4 regions of the Xenorhabdus budapestensis genome follow, and region 3 is predicted to be linked to each of the others. Evidence: predicted binding sites of a transcription regulator. Region 3 holds the regulator's gene; each other region holds the start of a gene.
The links. Region 3 encodes LexA, which represses DNA repair genes until DNA is damaged. Its sites were predicted from a motif close to TNCTGTATGTACATACAGNA; they were not measured.

Region 1 (4,223 bases), 1.6 Mb from region 3:
TATACTCACCAGATGTTGAGCTTGAAACAGGATTTGGCTGCTATTTTAGGGAAATGAATCCAACAGCTTATAGCACGATGACAGACGAAGTTTACTGCCAAATAAAACCCCATGCTCACGCATGGGGTTTGCACTTCTATTACTAATGAGCATATTACAGAGATACTTTGGATTGAGTCTGATTAATTTCCTGAGTACCTTGAATATTGATGATTACACGGCGGTCTGGTGCCAGGCAATCAATCAATTTAGCGCGAGCTTTGATGTTATTACATGCTGACCCAGTAACAGGATCTTTTTTACCGCGACCTTCAGCTTGAATACTGTTTGCAGGGATACCTTTTGCTACCAGGTAGTCTACAACGGATTGAGCACGTTTTTGAGACAGGGGCAAATTATAGCGTTGACTACCAATACGGTCAGTATAACCGATTATCAAAACATGCCCCTGAGTTGGATCAATTTTCGTTAGTTGGTTATAGAGATTATCCAGCTCATGCTTGCCTTCAAGTTTCAATGTTGATTTATTGAAGTTGAACAGAACATCAGAGCGTAGGGTAAAGCTCTTTTTCTCGATAGCAGGAGTTGGAGCCGGAGTAACAGGTGCAGCAACCGGGGTTGCTTCATCCTGACCAAAACGGTAAGAAATACCAACAGTTAGCAGGCCAATATCCGGTCGGGCACCGATAGCAGCCTCACGGCCATCCAGACGTGAGTTACCATCCCCCCCTCGACCTACTTTTGGGGTCCACTGATAATCCAAACGAGTTGCCAGATTTTTGGTTAGTGCGTACTCAGCACCAATAGCTATTAATGGAGAAATGCCTGTACTACTGGTTTTCACATTTACCTTGTCTGTAGTTGGCGACCTGGCTAAGTCTGGATACTTACCATCAGCTCCCTTATTATTATTGAAAAGTTCACCTGTATAAGATATGTCTTTAGAATTATAGTGGGCTGAAACCTTTGAATGCCATACCATCCCTCCCAGGCGGGTATAAACATCTAAATCATTCGTAACCGGAACGCTTAATTTTGCTGTCAACTGGACACCCTGAGCACGGAAATCCCCATTATTGGCGGAGCTTTTATATTTTATGCTCCCTAACCAGTCATAACCCAGTTCGAAACCCAAATATGGAGTTGCCTGATAACCTATATAAGCTCCAGCACCCAATTGATTTTTGTCTGTTGCATTACCTGTTGCGGCAAACGGCTGAGTAGGAGTAGGGGGAAAATTTGGATCACTTATAGTAAGTCCTTTCCCTCCTTTCGCTTTCTTGAATATTGAATACGATTCTGCTGCATTAGAACCGAAATCAGTAAATTTTGTTTTATTAAACTGGGACCAACCTAACTTAGCACCAGCATACCAGGTATTCTCTTTGGGAGCTGCTTGAGCAACAGTTGCGAAAGTTGCTACTGCCACTGCGATAGCTGTCTTCTTCATTGTACGCCTCGTTATCATCCAAATAAGCAGTTAGCCTTAAAAGTCTTATTATTGGCCGTTAGTTGAGATATTTAGTTGGGTATATGCACTTCTATCAATAGATGGCTCCTGAAATATAAGATTAGCAAGTACAATCCCGACTTTGTTAAAGTCTACAACGAACTTTAAAACTTACAAGTACACTATGATTCGTGACGCAAATTTTTTAAATATACAATTACAATTGCTAAATGTTACTGACGGTAATTTACGATATTTACTATTATAATACGTTGAATTTTCTTATAAATAAGAGCAGATATTAGTGGCGGGTTGTTTACTATAAAAAATATTGAGATAAATCCTAATTTAATTCAATGATAGTAAATAGAATGAACTTTTATTGTGCTTGATAATATCTTGAGTTGGCCGGATAAATTCTGTGGACGCATAATCAAACCTAATGCTGTACCTTTATGAGCTGCCAACTGTAGTTTTTGTACCTCATATTCAGACAATTCTGGTAGCCATCCTAAAACTACACTGTAATTGCCACTTGCTAGTGCTTTCTCCATGGCATTAGGAGAGGCAATGGGAAGGATTTGGTTTAACTGAATAATTTTACTTAAAGGTAAGCCTGAATTTATTAGCCATTGGCGGCTTAGTTTCCTATTAGGTGTAATCCAGAGTAACCATCTATTTTCATTCCCAGATTGATGTAATAAAGGGAGAAGGATTTGATTGATCGTAGGTTGTTGCTCATTGTAGAGCAATTCTCTAACCATAGAATTTGTTGCTGGTAAAGTGGACTGACCAGATTCAATAGAGAATTGTAATTTTGGAGATGTGATATTTGTCACATTATCTATTTTTTGAGCTCTATTACGGTTAATTTTATTCTCAATAAGATATTCCAAAATTAATTGAATATTCATAGTTCACCCCACCATGGATGCGTGTATATTTATACAGTACTCGGTTGTTTGTCTAAAAGCAAGGGCATTTTTTTCAAAGCGCTTCGCAAAAATTTACATAAAACAGTTTTTTTCTAACTTAATGATTGGCAGGTTGGAACAGATTGAGTATGGTTTTAATTACTTGTTCTTGTTATCTATTTCATTAATGGCAAACATGGATATAGCATATAAAATATTTAATCAGGATATAATTCATGGAGTGATAAAAATGATTTTATCTGGGACTCGTTTTGATCAATTGGAACATAGTGTATCTTCACTGGGAAAACTTAAAAAGAAGTCTCAATTTGGTGGAGTTGGATTATCAATTGATGGAGTCTTGTTCGCCCTGAGTTCTGAGGGAGAGCTTTATTTACGAGGAAATAGTCATGCAGAGGTATTATTTAAAGTCATAGGCATGGAGAAGTTTATCTATTTAAAAAGGGGCATTCCAGTGGCTTTGCGGTATTACCGAGTCGGTGAGTCGCTTTGGCAGGATCAAAAGCAATTATTTGAATATATCAACTTGGCCTATCAATGTACATTAGCAGATATCATCAGCAGGCAGAAAATACCTCTCAGGTTAAAGGATCTTCCCAATCTGGGGATAGTTCTGGAGCGTCAATTATGGAAAATAGGCATATCTAAAGTAGAAGAATTGCGCGTGTTGGGAGCAAAAGCGACTTATCTTAAATTGCAGCGAAATAGGAAAAAGACGAGTGTTAATGTATTGCTTGCGTTGGCTGGTGCAATAGAGGGTTGTCATGTCGCTGTTTTACCAGAAAAATTACGACATGATTTGTTGCTCTGGCATAAAGAATTAGAATAATGAAGTAATTAAAATTACCCGTCATGGTAAAAATTAAAAGGGGCATAGCCCCTATCTTCAGACCGCTGACAAACCTCGTTGAAAATAACGGGGTTTGTCAGCGGTCTGAGCTTTGATCAAAGCTTACATTGTGTTTGACAGGAAACACAGTATCTGTCTTGAACGATATTTTTATGAGGTAATTTGATGGTACGGTTCATCCCATTCTTCGTTCTTTTTGACCATGGCATTCAGGATAGTTAGAAGCTTACGCATACAGGCAACGAGTGCTACTTTTGGGGCTTACCTGCCGCCAACAGGCGGTTGTAAAATATCCTGCTCACCGGGTTAAAGCGGGTTGCCACAAGCGTCGACATATACAACACAGTACGCACTCCCGCTCACCCACCAAAGAGGGTTTCGTCGGCCCCGCATCGTCCCTGAGTCACGGTTAGCAGGAGCAACACCAATAAGGGCGCTGATTCCGCGACGCGAAAGCTTACCCAGCTCAGGCACTTCTACCAATAAAACGGCGGTTGTCATCGTGCCAATCCCCTTAACGATGCAGAGCCTGTCAGCGAGTACTTTAAAATACGTTCTGATATGGTTATTCATATCCTTGTCGATGCGTGACAGCTCTTTTTCCAGCACCTCAATAATCACGTTAATACTTTTGTGGTTCTGTGGATGAGAAGGATGTAGACGGTTACACTCAGCAACCAGCATGGTAGCCAACAGGTGTCTGTGCGCACCACCATCGCCGCCAGGACCTGACTCTTTTCATCAGGCATCGCACGAATAAAACATTCCCGCTTGGGATGACGGTTTATCACCTCCGCCATCTGAGCCAGCATTTTGGCATCAATACGGTCGGTCTTCGCCAGATACCTCATGGCACGCACAAAGTCACGGGCTTGTCTGGAGTTGATGACAACGACATCAAAACTTTCAGCCTGAAGCGTACAAGCGACAGCGGCTTCCAGCCCTCCGGTTGCCTCCATAAGAACCAGTGATACTGTGTGTGGCTTCA
Region 2 (4,223 bases), 2.0 Mb from region 3:
TGACCATGACTGAAGAAGCAGGTATGGATGGTGCATTCGGCCTTCAACCCGGCTGGTTACAAGCTGATATTCTGATAAATACTGATTCAGAAGAAGAAGGCGAAATCTATATGGGTTGTGCGGGTGGTATTGATTTTGTCTCAACGATAACACTCTCCCGCGAGTCTCTGCCAGCAAACTATCAAACTCTGCAACTAACGCTGAAAGGCTTAAAAGGCGGTCATTCCGGTGGTGATATCCACTTAGGATTAGGTAACGCTAACAAATTACTGGCTCGTTTCCTCGCTACATATACAGAAGAACTTGACCTGAAATTGATTCATTTTCAGGGAGGGACACTGCGCAATGCTATTCCTCGTGAAGGCTCTACTATCATTGCCGTGCCAGTAGAACAGTGCCAAAAGCTACATCAGTTAAAAAATAATTATCTGGAAACATTGAAAAATGAATATGCGGTTGCTGAAGCGAATTTGACTCTCTTATTAGACGAAATTGAAACTTCATCACCAGCATTGACAGCAGATTGCCAGTCTCGTTTTATCTCTATGTTAAACACCATGCCTAACGGTGTTATCCGTATGAGCGATGTCGCTAAAGGTGTCGTAGAAACATCCCTGAACGTAGGTGTTGTTAATATGGAAGCAGACAAAGTGGAAATTATCTGTCTGATCCGTTCATTAATTGAAAGTGGTAAAGCTTATGTTGTCGGAATGCTGAATTCTCTGGCAAAACTGTCCGGCGCAGAAACAACAGCAAGTGGTGGTTATCCGGGCTGGCAGCCGGATGCTAATTCTCCGGTTATGCATTTAGTCCGCGAAACTTATCACCAACTGTTCGACAACACTCCGAATATTATGGTGATCCACGCAGGTCTGGAATGTGGGTTGTTTAAAAAACCATATCCAGATATGGATATGGTCTCCATTGGCCCAACCATTCGTGGCGCGCATTCACCTGATGAAAGAGTTCACATTAAGAGTGTTGGTCAGTATTGGCAATTGCTGACTGCCATTCTGAAATCAATTCCGGTAAAAGAGTAATATCGGCACATTCCCCTGCTCATAAGCAGGGGAATATTCTTTCTTACACGCTTTCCCCATAACAGACAACATTACCATTCCAACAATAACTGCCGTTCCAGTTGTGGATTCTGTAATGTCACATGCAGGCCAACTAACCGAACACCCCGGCCTTCTCTGCGAATTTCCCAAGCCTGTCTGGCTATCCGAAGCAGATCCTGTTTATCTAATAGAGGATGAACATGTTCCTGTGTCGTCAGTTGAAAATCATCAAATTTTAATTTAATGCCCTGACGAGCAATACGGAGATCGGGCTTGACCTTTCCCAACCGCTTTTCCAGTTCAGGGTAAAGATATTCAACCAATTCGGCACAATCACGCCAATCATGAATATCCTGCGCCAGTGTTTTTTCTACACCAACAGACTTACGTAAGCGCTCAGGCTTGATTAAACGCTCATCAATACCATGACAACGCTGCCAAAGTGCCAAGCCAAATTTCCCCAATTTTTTTATTAACTCTAACTTGTCATAGCGTTGCACATCCACACAGGTTTCCAAACCCATATCTGATAATCGATTAGCAGTTACTTTCCCCACGCCAGGAATTTTGTGTAATGGTAAAGATTGTACAAACTCTTCAACTTGTTCAGGAACAATCACATATTGACCATTGGGTTTATTAATATCTGATGCAATTTTGGCCAGAAATTTAACGGGTGCAACACCTGCCGAAGCAGTTAGTTGCAACTCCTTAAAAATTACCTGACGAATCTCTTTAGCAATTAACGTAGCGGAGCCATGACAATATTGGCAATCCGTTACATCCAGATAAGCCTCATCCAGAGAAAGTGGTTCAATCAGTTCGGTATAACGGGAAAAAATTTGGCGGATATGTTGAGAAACTTCTTTATAGAACATCATTCGTCCTGAAATCACTTTCAATTGAGGACAAAGTTTCAATGCCATTGAGGTAGACATAGCGCTGTGTACGCCGAAACGGCGGGCAGGATAATTGGCTGTACTGATAACACCTCGCCTGTCAGCGCTGCCACCAACAGCAATAGGAATATCGCGAAGTGATGGATTATCCCGCATTTCAATAGCAGCAAAAAAGCAGTCCATATCAATATGAATAATCTTGCGCATCTGATCTCTCCACGACAAAGAAACTGTATAAACATACAGTTAAAAATCATAACGCGCTACTTTTTTTAACCATTTTTATCATACAAGCAAATATCAACCTGCATTTCACTCTTATTATCTCTCTTCCAGAGGTCTTTTATTCTAAAAATTAACTAATCAGGAATTAGATTATTTTTCCAACAAGACGGTCTGCAATGACATATTACAGACCGTTTCCGGTTTATACCCCACTTGGGAAAATCAAAGTCTGTCCTGGAGCTTCACGGTTCAAATGAATAAAATTCAGATGTTTTTCATAGTGATCAAGAATATCGCTGATTATTTGTTCTTTTGTGTAGCCCATTAAATCATTACCCTGCGTACCTTCCATCAGAAAGGTTTCCAACCGGAAGTAATAAGACTTACCCAATCTCGCACGATAAGTAAATCCGGGCACGGAATAGCGTTGCGGCCATACCTGATAAATAAAATTCTGTTCTTCCCCCAAATCAACAATCAGTTCAAGCGGGCTAAGGCGCTTATCCTCCTCCGAAGGCAGTGTGCTAAATTGCACTTTCGCACCGCGTAATTCCAACTCTTTTGCAACTTCCTGCATCGCAGGACGACATACCATATCCAACATACGTTGGGTACTTTTCGTTCCCGGAAAATGCATCATACGACTCAGGCGCTGCTTCCAGTTCAAAGAACCATTGTCATGCACCAATGTTGGGGATGTATTCTGCAATGCACTGGCCTTACGGAAGTCTTCCACTCGCAATGATTTATACAATCCCGCCATAATAAAGAAGATCACAAAACTAAACGGTAATCCCATAATTACTGTGGTGTTTTGTAAAGCAGAGATACCATCCGTCATCAATATGCCCAATGTCAGTACACCAATTGCCACAGACCAGAATATCCGCAGCCAGTTTGGTGCGTCATTATTAATATCACTGAGGTTAGATGTGAAATTGCCTAAAACCAACGATCCCGAATCGGCCGATGTGACATAAAATAACAGCCCGGTGATAGTGGCAACGGAAGCACTAAAAGTAAAAGCCGGATAAAGTGCCAGAAGGTTATAAAAACCTTGCTCCGGATGGAGCAATACTGTTTCAGCTAATTGCCGATTACCGTGAAGAATTTCATATAACGCACTGTTACCAAAAATCGATAACCAAAGCAGCGTAAAAACAAATGGAATAACCAGGGTTCCCATTACAAACTGGCGGATCGTTCGGCCACGGGAAATACGCGCAAGGAATAATCCAACAAACGGTGACCAGGCAACCCACCATGCCCAGAAAAATAGTGTCCAGTTATTCATCCATTCGGTCGGACGTTCAAATGCGAAACTATTGAGTGTCATGCTCATAAAACGGCTGATGTAATCACCAACATTCTGCACCAGTCCATTAAGCAAAAATTCTGTATCCCCTACAAACAAGATAAATAGAATCAACCCTAATGCCAGTAACACATTCAATTCGGACAAAAATCGAATGCCTTTGTTCACACCAGAGGTGACAGATACCGTTGCTACTATCACCGACAGCAGTATTAATCCCCCCTGAACGCCCAAGCCCTGTGGCAGCCCGAAAAGCACTTTCAAACCGTAATTTAGCTGCACCACACCGATTCCCAATGTAGTTGCGATACCGAAAATCGTGCCTATTACCGCAGCGATATCCACGGTATGACCGATAGGCCCTTTGATACGATTGCCAAAAATAGGATAGAGCGCTGAACGGATAGTTAATGGCAAGTTGTAACGATAACTGAAATAGCCCAGAGCAATCCCCATCAGAGCATACATAGACCAGCCCGTCAGGCCATAGTGGAACAATGTCCACACCATCGCCTGACGAGCTGCTTCAATCGTTTCTCCTTCCCCCGTAGGTGGACGCATATATTGCGTAACCGGTTCAGCTACTGAGAAAAACATCAAATCAATACCTATCCCGGCAGCAAACAACATTGCCGCCCAACTGAGCAAACTGAACTCAGGCTTAGATTGTTCCGGCCCTAGTTTGATAGAACCAAAACGGGAAGATGCAACAAATATGACAAA
Region 3 (4,223 bases):
GCTGATGAGCACGGAAAATACTGCCATCAATGAACAACCATTCAGTATCAGAATCTTTAGCTAATTCCTTGAATAATGAATCAAAAACACCTTTGTTTGACCCCGCATTAAAACGCTTAAAAACGGTATTCCATTTCCCATATTCAACAGGCAGTTCCCGCCAAGGGCTCCCGGTTCTCATTTGAAAAAGGATACCTGCCAGCATTAGGCGATGCGTTTTTTTATGGTAGACAAGCCGATTTTGTTGCATGAATACAAATAGCTTATCCCACACAGGGTCTGATAACATGGGTCTTGGCATGATAGTTCTGGTTACGAGTTTTTTGGCAAAAATAAAGATACCAAATTATCATGCCATTCAAATCCCCTCGTTCAAACGTCAACACGCCCTAATCTAATTATTTATTAATTTCAGGAGTTATTTCATTGGATTTAGCTACACAGGGGTTAAATATGATTAACCAAAGCACCATTTATAGAGTATTGCCAGAAGCAAGAAACAGGCTGATCGCAGCTTATATGACAAGATGTTATTCGGGGAGTGCAATAGGCTCTGTTGTTGCTATTTATGCTTATAAGATCAATGGCTAGATTGGTGTTGTTATTGCTGGCTTAGCTATTTGGTAAATAACCCAATTTAACAGTCATAGTATCTACCGCAAAAGATAAGAAAACTAATTTATTAATTGATAATAAAGAAGAATGATAGGGTCATGACCATTAAGTAGATTTCAGCTACGAATTGAAAAACATGATAACATTACAACCATTGGCATATGCTGGGTGTGAAAGATGTAATGAAAACTATCAACCAAAAAAAGTTACTGACACAGGCTGAGGCAATCTGCCTGTCACGAGGGGTTCGTTTAACACCTCAACGCCTTGAAATTCTGCGTTTAATTTCAGCCCAACCAGGTGCAATAAGTGCCTATGATTTGCTGGATCTGCTCCGTGAAGTTGAGCCACAGGCAAAGCCACCAACGGTCTATCGTGGGTTGGAGTTTTTACTGGAACAAGGCTTTGTCCACAAAATAGAATCTACGAATAGCTATGTGATTTGTCACCACTTTGAAGAACCTTGCCATACATCAGCTATGTTTCTTTGTGATAGTTGTGGTTCTGTTACCGAACGGGATGCTAAAAATATTGAATCAGCTATACAAAATTTAGCGCAATATGCAGGATTTCATCTGCGGCACAGTGTGATAGAAGTTCACGGCTTGTGCTCTTCCTGCCATGAAATGAATTCTTGTACGGAATAAGTTTTAAACTCCGTTTTATTAGGCGGTCATCACTGATAAGTTTATTAATTTCCAAGTTCCCATATAAACGTTTGATTCGCGGGAACAATGACAAATGACCGCCCAAAATGACAAAGTGTAACGCTTTTACAATCAGAACCAATCCCCATTACGAATAACGCCAACTGCCAATCCTTCAATGGTAAAATTCTGTTCGCGTAAATCCACAACGATAGGCTCAAATTCAGGATTCTCAGCAATCAGTTCAATTCTGTTTCCTGTTTGTTTAAAGCGTTTTACTGTGACTTCATCTTCAATCCGTGCCACGATAACCTGCCCGTTAAGAACATCCTGAGTTTTATGCACAGCAAGCAAATCACCATCCATAATACCAATATCTTTCATAGACATACCGCGAACACGCAATAGAAAATCAGCATTTGGTTTAAATAATTCCGGATCCACCTTGTAATGACTTTCGATGTGTTCCTGAGCCAATAGTGGTTCACCAGCAGCAACACGACCGATTAGTGGTAATCCCGTACCTTCATCTTCCTCTTCAAGCAGCAAACGGATACCTCTGGAAGCACCAGCGACAATTTTTATCACCCCTTTACGCGCCAGTGCCTTTAAATGCTCTTCTGCTGCGTTAGGTGAACGAAAACCAAGGCGTGCTGCAATTTCAGCACGTGTCGGTGGCATACCCGTTTGCGAAATATGATCACGCACCAAGTCATAAACCTGTTGCTGCCTGGCAGTTAATGCTTTCATTTCGCCCCCTGTTTGTTTATACAGTCTGACTGTGAGTATATACAGCTAAAATTGAATTGGGAACCTGTCAGAATGTAAAAGCTGCTAAATAACGAATTTTGACGAAAAATAAATCACCTTAGCGTATAAAATGCGACCCTATGATTGTTACCCAGATGAACAGTGCCAAAATAACAGCTAAAAATACGGCAGCAGAACCCATATCTTTTGCTCGCCCCGACAATTCGTGATATTCATTGCCGATTCGATCAACCACAGCCTCAATTGCACTGTTTAGCACTTCAACAATAACCACCAATATGACAGAGCTAATGAGAAAAAGTCTCTCAAGCATGCCAAAATCAAAGGAAAATGCCACAATAATCGCTAAGACAGCTAAAATTACCTCTTGTCGAAATGCAGCCTCATTCTGCCACGCAGCTTTAATCCCTTTTGCTGAATATCCCGCCGCTTTAATAATACGGTTCAAGCCTGTTGATTGATTCGCCATAAAAATTTTCTTCAATAATCATAATAGTTTTAAGATCATATAACTTTTAGCTCTTATTATTATCTTATTTCCACAGATCTCAAAATTTGTTTCTGGTATGCTTGCGACGCATTGCTAATAAGAGGCTTAAAGCAGTTATGTCAGCTTGGCGTAAAATATATTATAAATTATTGAATTTTCCGATAAAACTTTTAGTAAAAAGTAAACTTATTCCAACGGCTCCCATTCAAGAGTTGAGTCTTGATACGACCCGGCCTATTTTGTATGTGCTTCCGTATCATTCAAAAGCCGACTTATTGACTTTACGTCAACAATGTCTGGCTCAAGATCTACCAGATCCGTTAAACCCTTTAGATATTGATGATGCACAGCTTCCAAGTTGTGTTTTTATTGATGACGGCCCACGAGTGTTCCGCTGCTATGCGCCTAAGCATGAATCCGTAAAGATTTTTCATTCTTATCTGGACTTACATCGCAATAACCCTAATCTGGATATTCAGATGGTGCCCGTTTCCGTGATGTTTGGACGTTCCCCGGGGCGTGAAGGACAAGAAACAAATACAGCACCACAATTGCGCCTTCTTAATGGGATCCAGAAGTTTTTTGCAATCCTGTGGCTCGGTCGGGATAGCTTTGTACGTTTCTCCACGCCTGTTTCATTACGCAGTATAGCCGATGACCATGGTACGGATACGATTATTGCCAATAAACTTGCCCGTGTTGCACGTATCCACTATTCCCGTCAACGTCTGGCAGCAGTCGGGCCACGTTTACCTGCCCGACAGGATCTGTTCAGAAAGTTACTGGCATCCAAGGCCATTGAAAAAGCCATTGCCGATGAAGCCCGTAGTAAGAAAATCTCGCCAGAGAAAGCAAAACAGAACGCTATCAATATGCTGGAAGAGATTGCAGCGGATTTCTCCTATGAAACTGTACGCATAACAGACCGTGTTTTAAGCTGGACGTGGAACCGGCTCTATCAGGGCATCAATGTCCATAATGCCGAACGGATCCGCCAATTGGCTCAAGATGGTCATGAGCTGGTCTATGTTCCATGCCATCGCAGCCATATGGATTATCTGCTGCTCTCTTACGTGCTTTATCATCAGGGGCTAGTTCCACCACATATTGCAGCCGGTATTAATCTGAATTTCTGGCCAGCAGGGCCGATATTCCGCCGCCTTGGTGCGTTCTTTATCCGCCGCACTTTTAAAGGCAACAAACTTTATTCGACAATTTTCCGCGAATATCTGGGAGAACTGTTTTCCCGTGGTTATTCTGTTGAATATTTTGTTGAAGGAGGACGCTCCCGGACAGGCCGCCTGCTCGATCCGAAAACCGGTACACTTTCGATGACATTACAGACAATGCTGCGCGGAGAATCACGCCCTATTACCATTGTGCCAATCTATATCGGTTATGAACATGTGATGGAGGTTACGACTTATGCCAAAGAGCTACGGGGCGCAACCAAAGAAAAAGAAGGGTTTTTCCAGATGGTTCGTGGGTTACGTAAACTACGTAATCTGGGGCAAGGCTATGTGAACTTTGGTGAACCAATCCCATTAGTACAATATCTGAACCAACATGTTCCAGAATGGCGTGATTCTATCGATCCAATAGAAGCGCAGCGCCCGGCATGGTTGACACCAACAGTCAGTAAGCTGGCTGGTAATATTATGGTTAACATCAATAACGCCGCAGCCGCAAACGCAATTAAT
Region 4 (4,223 bases), 720 kb from region 3:
AGCCATTACACCGTATGGAGTGAGGCGCATAACCAGTCTGACAAGTTTCATTGCCCATGCCTGCATAGTATCGATGGCAACAAGTGCTTGCTCACCACGCTTGCGGTCATCTTTTATCATTTGTAATGCAGCAATTCCCAGGAATGTTGCAAAAATGACTACACTGATAATTGAAGTTGGGCTTGCTCCTGTGAGATCTGCAAATGGATTTTTAGGAATAAAAGAGAGGATTAATTGCGGCACACTCAGCTCTGAAACCCGATGAATATAGTTTGCTTCAATCGTCGACAGACGCGCAGTTTCTTGCGTACCTTGAATTAACCCAGCAGAGGTCAAGCCAAACATACTGGCGATAAAAATAGCAATTAAAGCGGAAATGGCGGTAGTGAGCAGTAAAGTACCGATAGTCAGGAAGCTGATTTTACCTAAAGAAGACGCCTTATGCAGATGTGCAACTGCACTCAGTATAGAGGCAAAAACCAATGGCATAACAACCATCTGTAACAATTGTACATAACCATTACCGACAATGTTGAACCATTTAATTGATTCTTTCACAATAGGATTGTGTGCACCATAAATCACATTTAATGCCAATCCAAAAAAAACGCCTACAATCAGGGCAATAAGAACTTTCTTGGATAGGCTCCATTGATCTGAACTCGTTTTAGCTAATAATATGAGTAACGCTGCGAAAATCAGCACATTAATAACGAGTGGTAAATTCATCCCCAGTCTCCAATATTCTGACTAATATGACTTTTTTGTATGGAATATGCTTACTTCAAGTTATAACAAGAAGTTGCACCATATATTCTATTAACTATGCATGGTATCAATATAAGAATTGGCTTTCTTATAATTAAAAAGAATAAAATATAATTATTTATCACTAGCTAGTGCAATTAGTTATATGTCCTTATGTAATTTATTTTCACCTTGTTTAGATTTGGTAACAATATGCAGAGATTTACCGCGTGATATATGGGCTTTCTGGTGTTATATAATTAATAAATTTCAGATCGTTACATCAAAATAGGGGACATAACTAACAAAGTAGCGACGTTGAAGATAAAAATGATAAGTAAAAATTAAAAAGTAATACTTATGTTGTGAGTTAACCCCATCTTTTAAATGGGGTTATGGTTTGATTAAAAATAAACTCAGTTATTTATATAGATTTTGTAATTTATCGATATTTAACTTATCAAGTGACAGCTTATCGAGTGGTAGTTTGTCTAAATAGTGCATAAACGAAAAATCGATGTACTGTGGAATGAGAATAGCAATTGCTACAATCAAAACGGCTATAAATCGTTCCGCTTTTTTGCGCTCTTTTCCCCTTAATATAGGGATCCGGAAACGCACTTTTAATGGCCATAAGAGAGGGATACCTGCTGGCGTAAGCATATCTGCAACCAAATGGCTGATATAGCCTACGATCATGGCGTGGAAAAAGTCAGTTGGTATGGGCCAGTCAGCTGGCATTTTGGTCTGAAAGAGAATAATGCCAACAACTAGTGCTAATAGGCTATGTGTAAAACCACGATGCCCACAAAGTCGTGCAATAGGAATGGAAATAAAACGGAATAACCTGCCTAACGTTGAATGTGGATGATCAATATCAGGTAGTAAAGAAGCCAAAAGCACACCAGGAAGCATATGCAACCAATCTCCCTGTGCTATTTCTGGAGTAATTTCTAGCTGATGAGCCAATACAAGGCTGGCAACCGAAAAGAGAAGATGCCCTTCTGCTGTCATAATTATTTATACTGAGTTGTTTGTTATATTGATATTTATTGCTGTTTATACATACAGTTCTCGCTAGTATAGAGGGTTTTGTATAAGTTGAATAGGGGGTAAACAAGAAAAACCTTTTATTTATTAACATATGACACTAATATTTAACTGATTTTTGTCTAGAATAACTGTCTATGCTTCTGGAGATTCGTTCACTTACTGTCGCGTTATAACTTGAAATCTATTGGGTATATACTCATGAGGAGTATTAATGACGTATCAACAAGCAAGATATGTTGCTATTGCGAAGCGGCTGTTGGGGTGGATTATTTTTGTACCCACTTTTTTGTCAACTTTAGTTTCAGTGATTAACCTAGTGTGGCAACATAAGGTTAAAGGTGAGGGGATTAATGCAGTATTGAATGATTTTTTGAGAATGATGGCTGAAATGATCAAATTCAATACATCATTCTTGGATTTTTTTTGGAAGCATTCTCCAACTCCAGACTACATAGCGACGATCACAGGAGCAAATGTCAGTTTTTTGATTATTTATTTTCTGATGTTTGTTGGTTTGGCAATGAGTGCATCTGGTTTGAGGATATACCGTCAATTCAAATTCGTTAAGGAACAGATTGAAGACCATATGATCCTTGAGAAAGCTAAAGATAGCGGTGTAACTAAGAAACAGTTGGAAGCTAAAATCAAATTTCCACGCCATTCATTGTTCAGCCAAATATTCACTCTTTATATATCACCCATTATTATCGGCGCAATTGCCTATTTTTTATTGAAATTATTAGGTTGGTAATATATAAGATAGCTGCGAGAGTGGTTAGCTCCGCAGCTTACTGATATATCTAAGAATAGAACTGAAAACTGACTAAAATAGCACTCTGATATTGGGTAGACATATTACTCGTAAACTGAAGGTAATATGATGTAATTAATTTTTATTATGTATTTAATTGCTTTATTTCTATTTGTATTTGTATTTTTATAAAAATTAAATAATAACTGAATAAAATCTAGTTATTAACTTTAACTATTGGATTAGATTTGAAAGAAAAAATTTTATTTTATTCTGTAGATAGTCAGAATGATTATTCAGATAATATATTATCGATTATGGTTTGTGCAGCAATGAAACTATCGCCACCAAAAAGATTACAGCGATTCAGTAAATAATAGAGTTGATAAAGTGGTTGTCGTTCAATAAAGTCTGATGGTAATGGCCAGACACTTTGATAACCGTCAAGAACTTGCAGAGGCAATTCAGGATAGAAAGGGAGCATAGCAAGGTCACATTCACGATCTCCCCAATAACATGCCGGATCAAACGCTACGGCACAATTGTTGTTTAATGATGCACAATTTGTTGGCCATAAATCACCATGCAATAAAGATGGCTCAGGTTGATGAGAATGCAGTTTGTCACCGATTTTTTGGACAATAGAATCGATATTTCCGAATACCATTCCCTTGTCTGCTGCAAGTTGTAATTGCCAGCCAATACGCTTTTCTGCGTAAAATTGATCCCAGCGTTTTTGCCACCCATTAGGCTGTATCGTAGTGCCAAGCATATTATCAAAATCAAAACCGAATTTCGGTTGCTCATTCCATTGGTGCAGCTTAGCAAGTTGTTGACCAAAGCAATACGCGTTGTGAGCGTCAAATGGTTTTATGGGAAGGTATTCCAGTATAAGAAAACTATGACTACGATCATGCCCAACACCGTAAACTTCAGGTACGCGCGTTGTTTTACTACGCGCTAATAATTCCAGCTGTTCTGCCTCTGTTTTAAAAACAGTCAACATCTCTTTTGTGTTGGATTTAACAAAGATATGTTGTCCGCCATACTCAATAGACCACGAGTGGTGAATATCTCCTCCTGATAATTCCGTTTGATTGCGGATTTCTGCCTCACCAAAATGTTCACTTAATAGATGGCTAACAGTTTGCCACATGACTCACCTCATTAAGTTGACAATTACTATGCTCATAGTACATACAGAACCGACGATTGAACAGATTAAAAAGGAATTTAAATGAAATTGACAGGGCTATATCTAAATCAGATATAGCCCTTTAATTTGATTTTATTGAAGACTCATAATGATGGAGAGAATATGTCCTTGGTCAACTTTCTATGCATTTTCTTTCTAGCTAATTTTATTTGGTCATAAATAACGGCAAATGTGAAGAAAATAGCCTGAATGATAACAATACATGGACCTGTTTCACCATCGATATGGAAGCTGATTATTGTGCCTAAAACACTTGATAAAACAGATGCTATTATGGCAACAATCAACATTCGATCAAAACTCCGGCAGAGAATAAAAGCAATAATGCCGGGGGATATCAGCATAGCAATGACCAGAATAATACCGACGGCCTGTAATGAAGCGACAATGGTTAGAGCCAAAAGGGACAATAAGCCATAGTGGAGCAATTTTACTGGCAGGCCAACCACTTTTGCT

Region 1: the regulator LexA is predicted to act here: its motif matches at 2,384-2,403, upstream of sulA (SOS-induced cell division inhibitor SulA).
Region 2: the regulator LexA is predicted to act here: its motif matches at 2,189-2,208, upstream of dinB (DNA polymerase IV).
Region 4: the regulator LexA is predicted to act here: its motif matches at 1,801-1,820, upstream of HGO23_RS08895 (metal-dependent hydrolase).

Annotation. Positions count from the first base shown of each region.
Region 1 covers NZ_CP072455.1:2,820,830-2,825,052, reverse strand. Annotated here, with positions in the region: gene matP (macrodomain Ter protein MatP) at 1-57, shown strand, start outside; gene ompA (porin OmpA) at 155-1,450, opposite strand; gene sulA (SOS-induced cell division inhibitor SulA) at 1,804-2,364, opposite strand; gene HGO23_RS12195 (TfoX/Sxy family DNA transformation protein) at 2,498-3,214, shown strand; partial or broken gene HGO23_RS12190 (IS110 family RNA-guided transposase) at 3,386-4,223, opposite strand, start outside.
Region 2 covers NZ_CP072455.1:3,249,614-3,253,836, forward strand. Annotated here, with positions in the region: gene pepD (beta-Ala-His dipeptidase) at 1-1,040, shown strand, start outside; gene dinB (DNA polymerase IV) at 1,112-2,167, opposite strand; gene HGO23_RS14145 (choline transporter) at 2,388-4,223, opposite strand, start outside.
Region 3 covers NZ_CP072455.1:1,231,069-1,235,291, forward strand. Annotated here, with positions in the region: partial or broken gene HGO23_RS05590 (IS5 family transposase) at 1-301, opposite strand, end outside; gene HGO23_RS05595 (hypothetical protein) at 454-591, shown strand; gene zur (zinc uptake transcriptional repressor Zur) at 798-1,262, shown strand; gene lexA (transcriptional repressor LexA) at 1,395-2,012, opposite strand; gene HGO23_RS05610 (diacylglycerol kinase) at 2,131-2,502, opposite strand; gene plsB (glycerol-3-phosphate 1-O-acyltransferase PlsB) at 2,640-4,223, shown strand, end outside.
Region 4 covers NZ_CP072455.1:1,954,450-1,958,672, forward strand. Annotated here, with positions in the region: gene HGO23_RS08890 (L-cystine transporter) at 1-729, opposite strand, end outside; gene HGO23_RS08895 (metal-dependent hydrolase) at 1,168-1,761, opposite strand; gene HGO23_RS08900 (YniB family protein) at 2,012-2,551, shown strand; gene HGO23_RS08905 (fructosamine kinase family protein) at 2,844-3,707, opposite strand; gene HGO23_RS08910 (metal ABC transporter permease) at 3,851-4,223, opposite strand, start outside.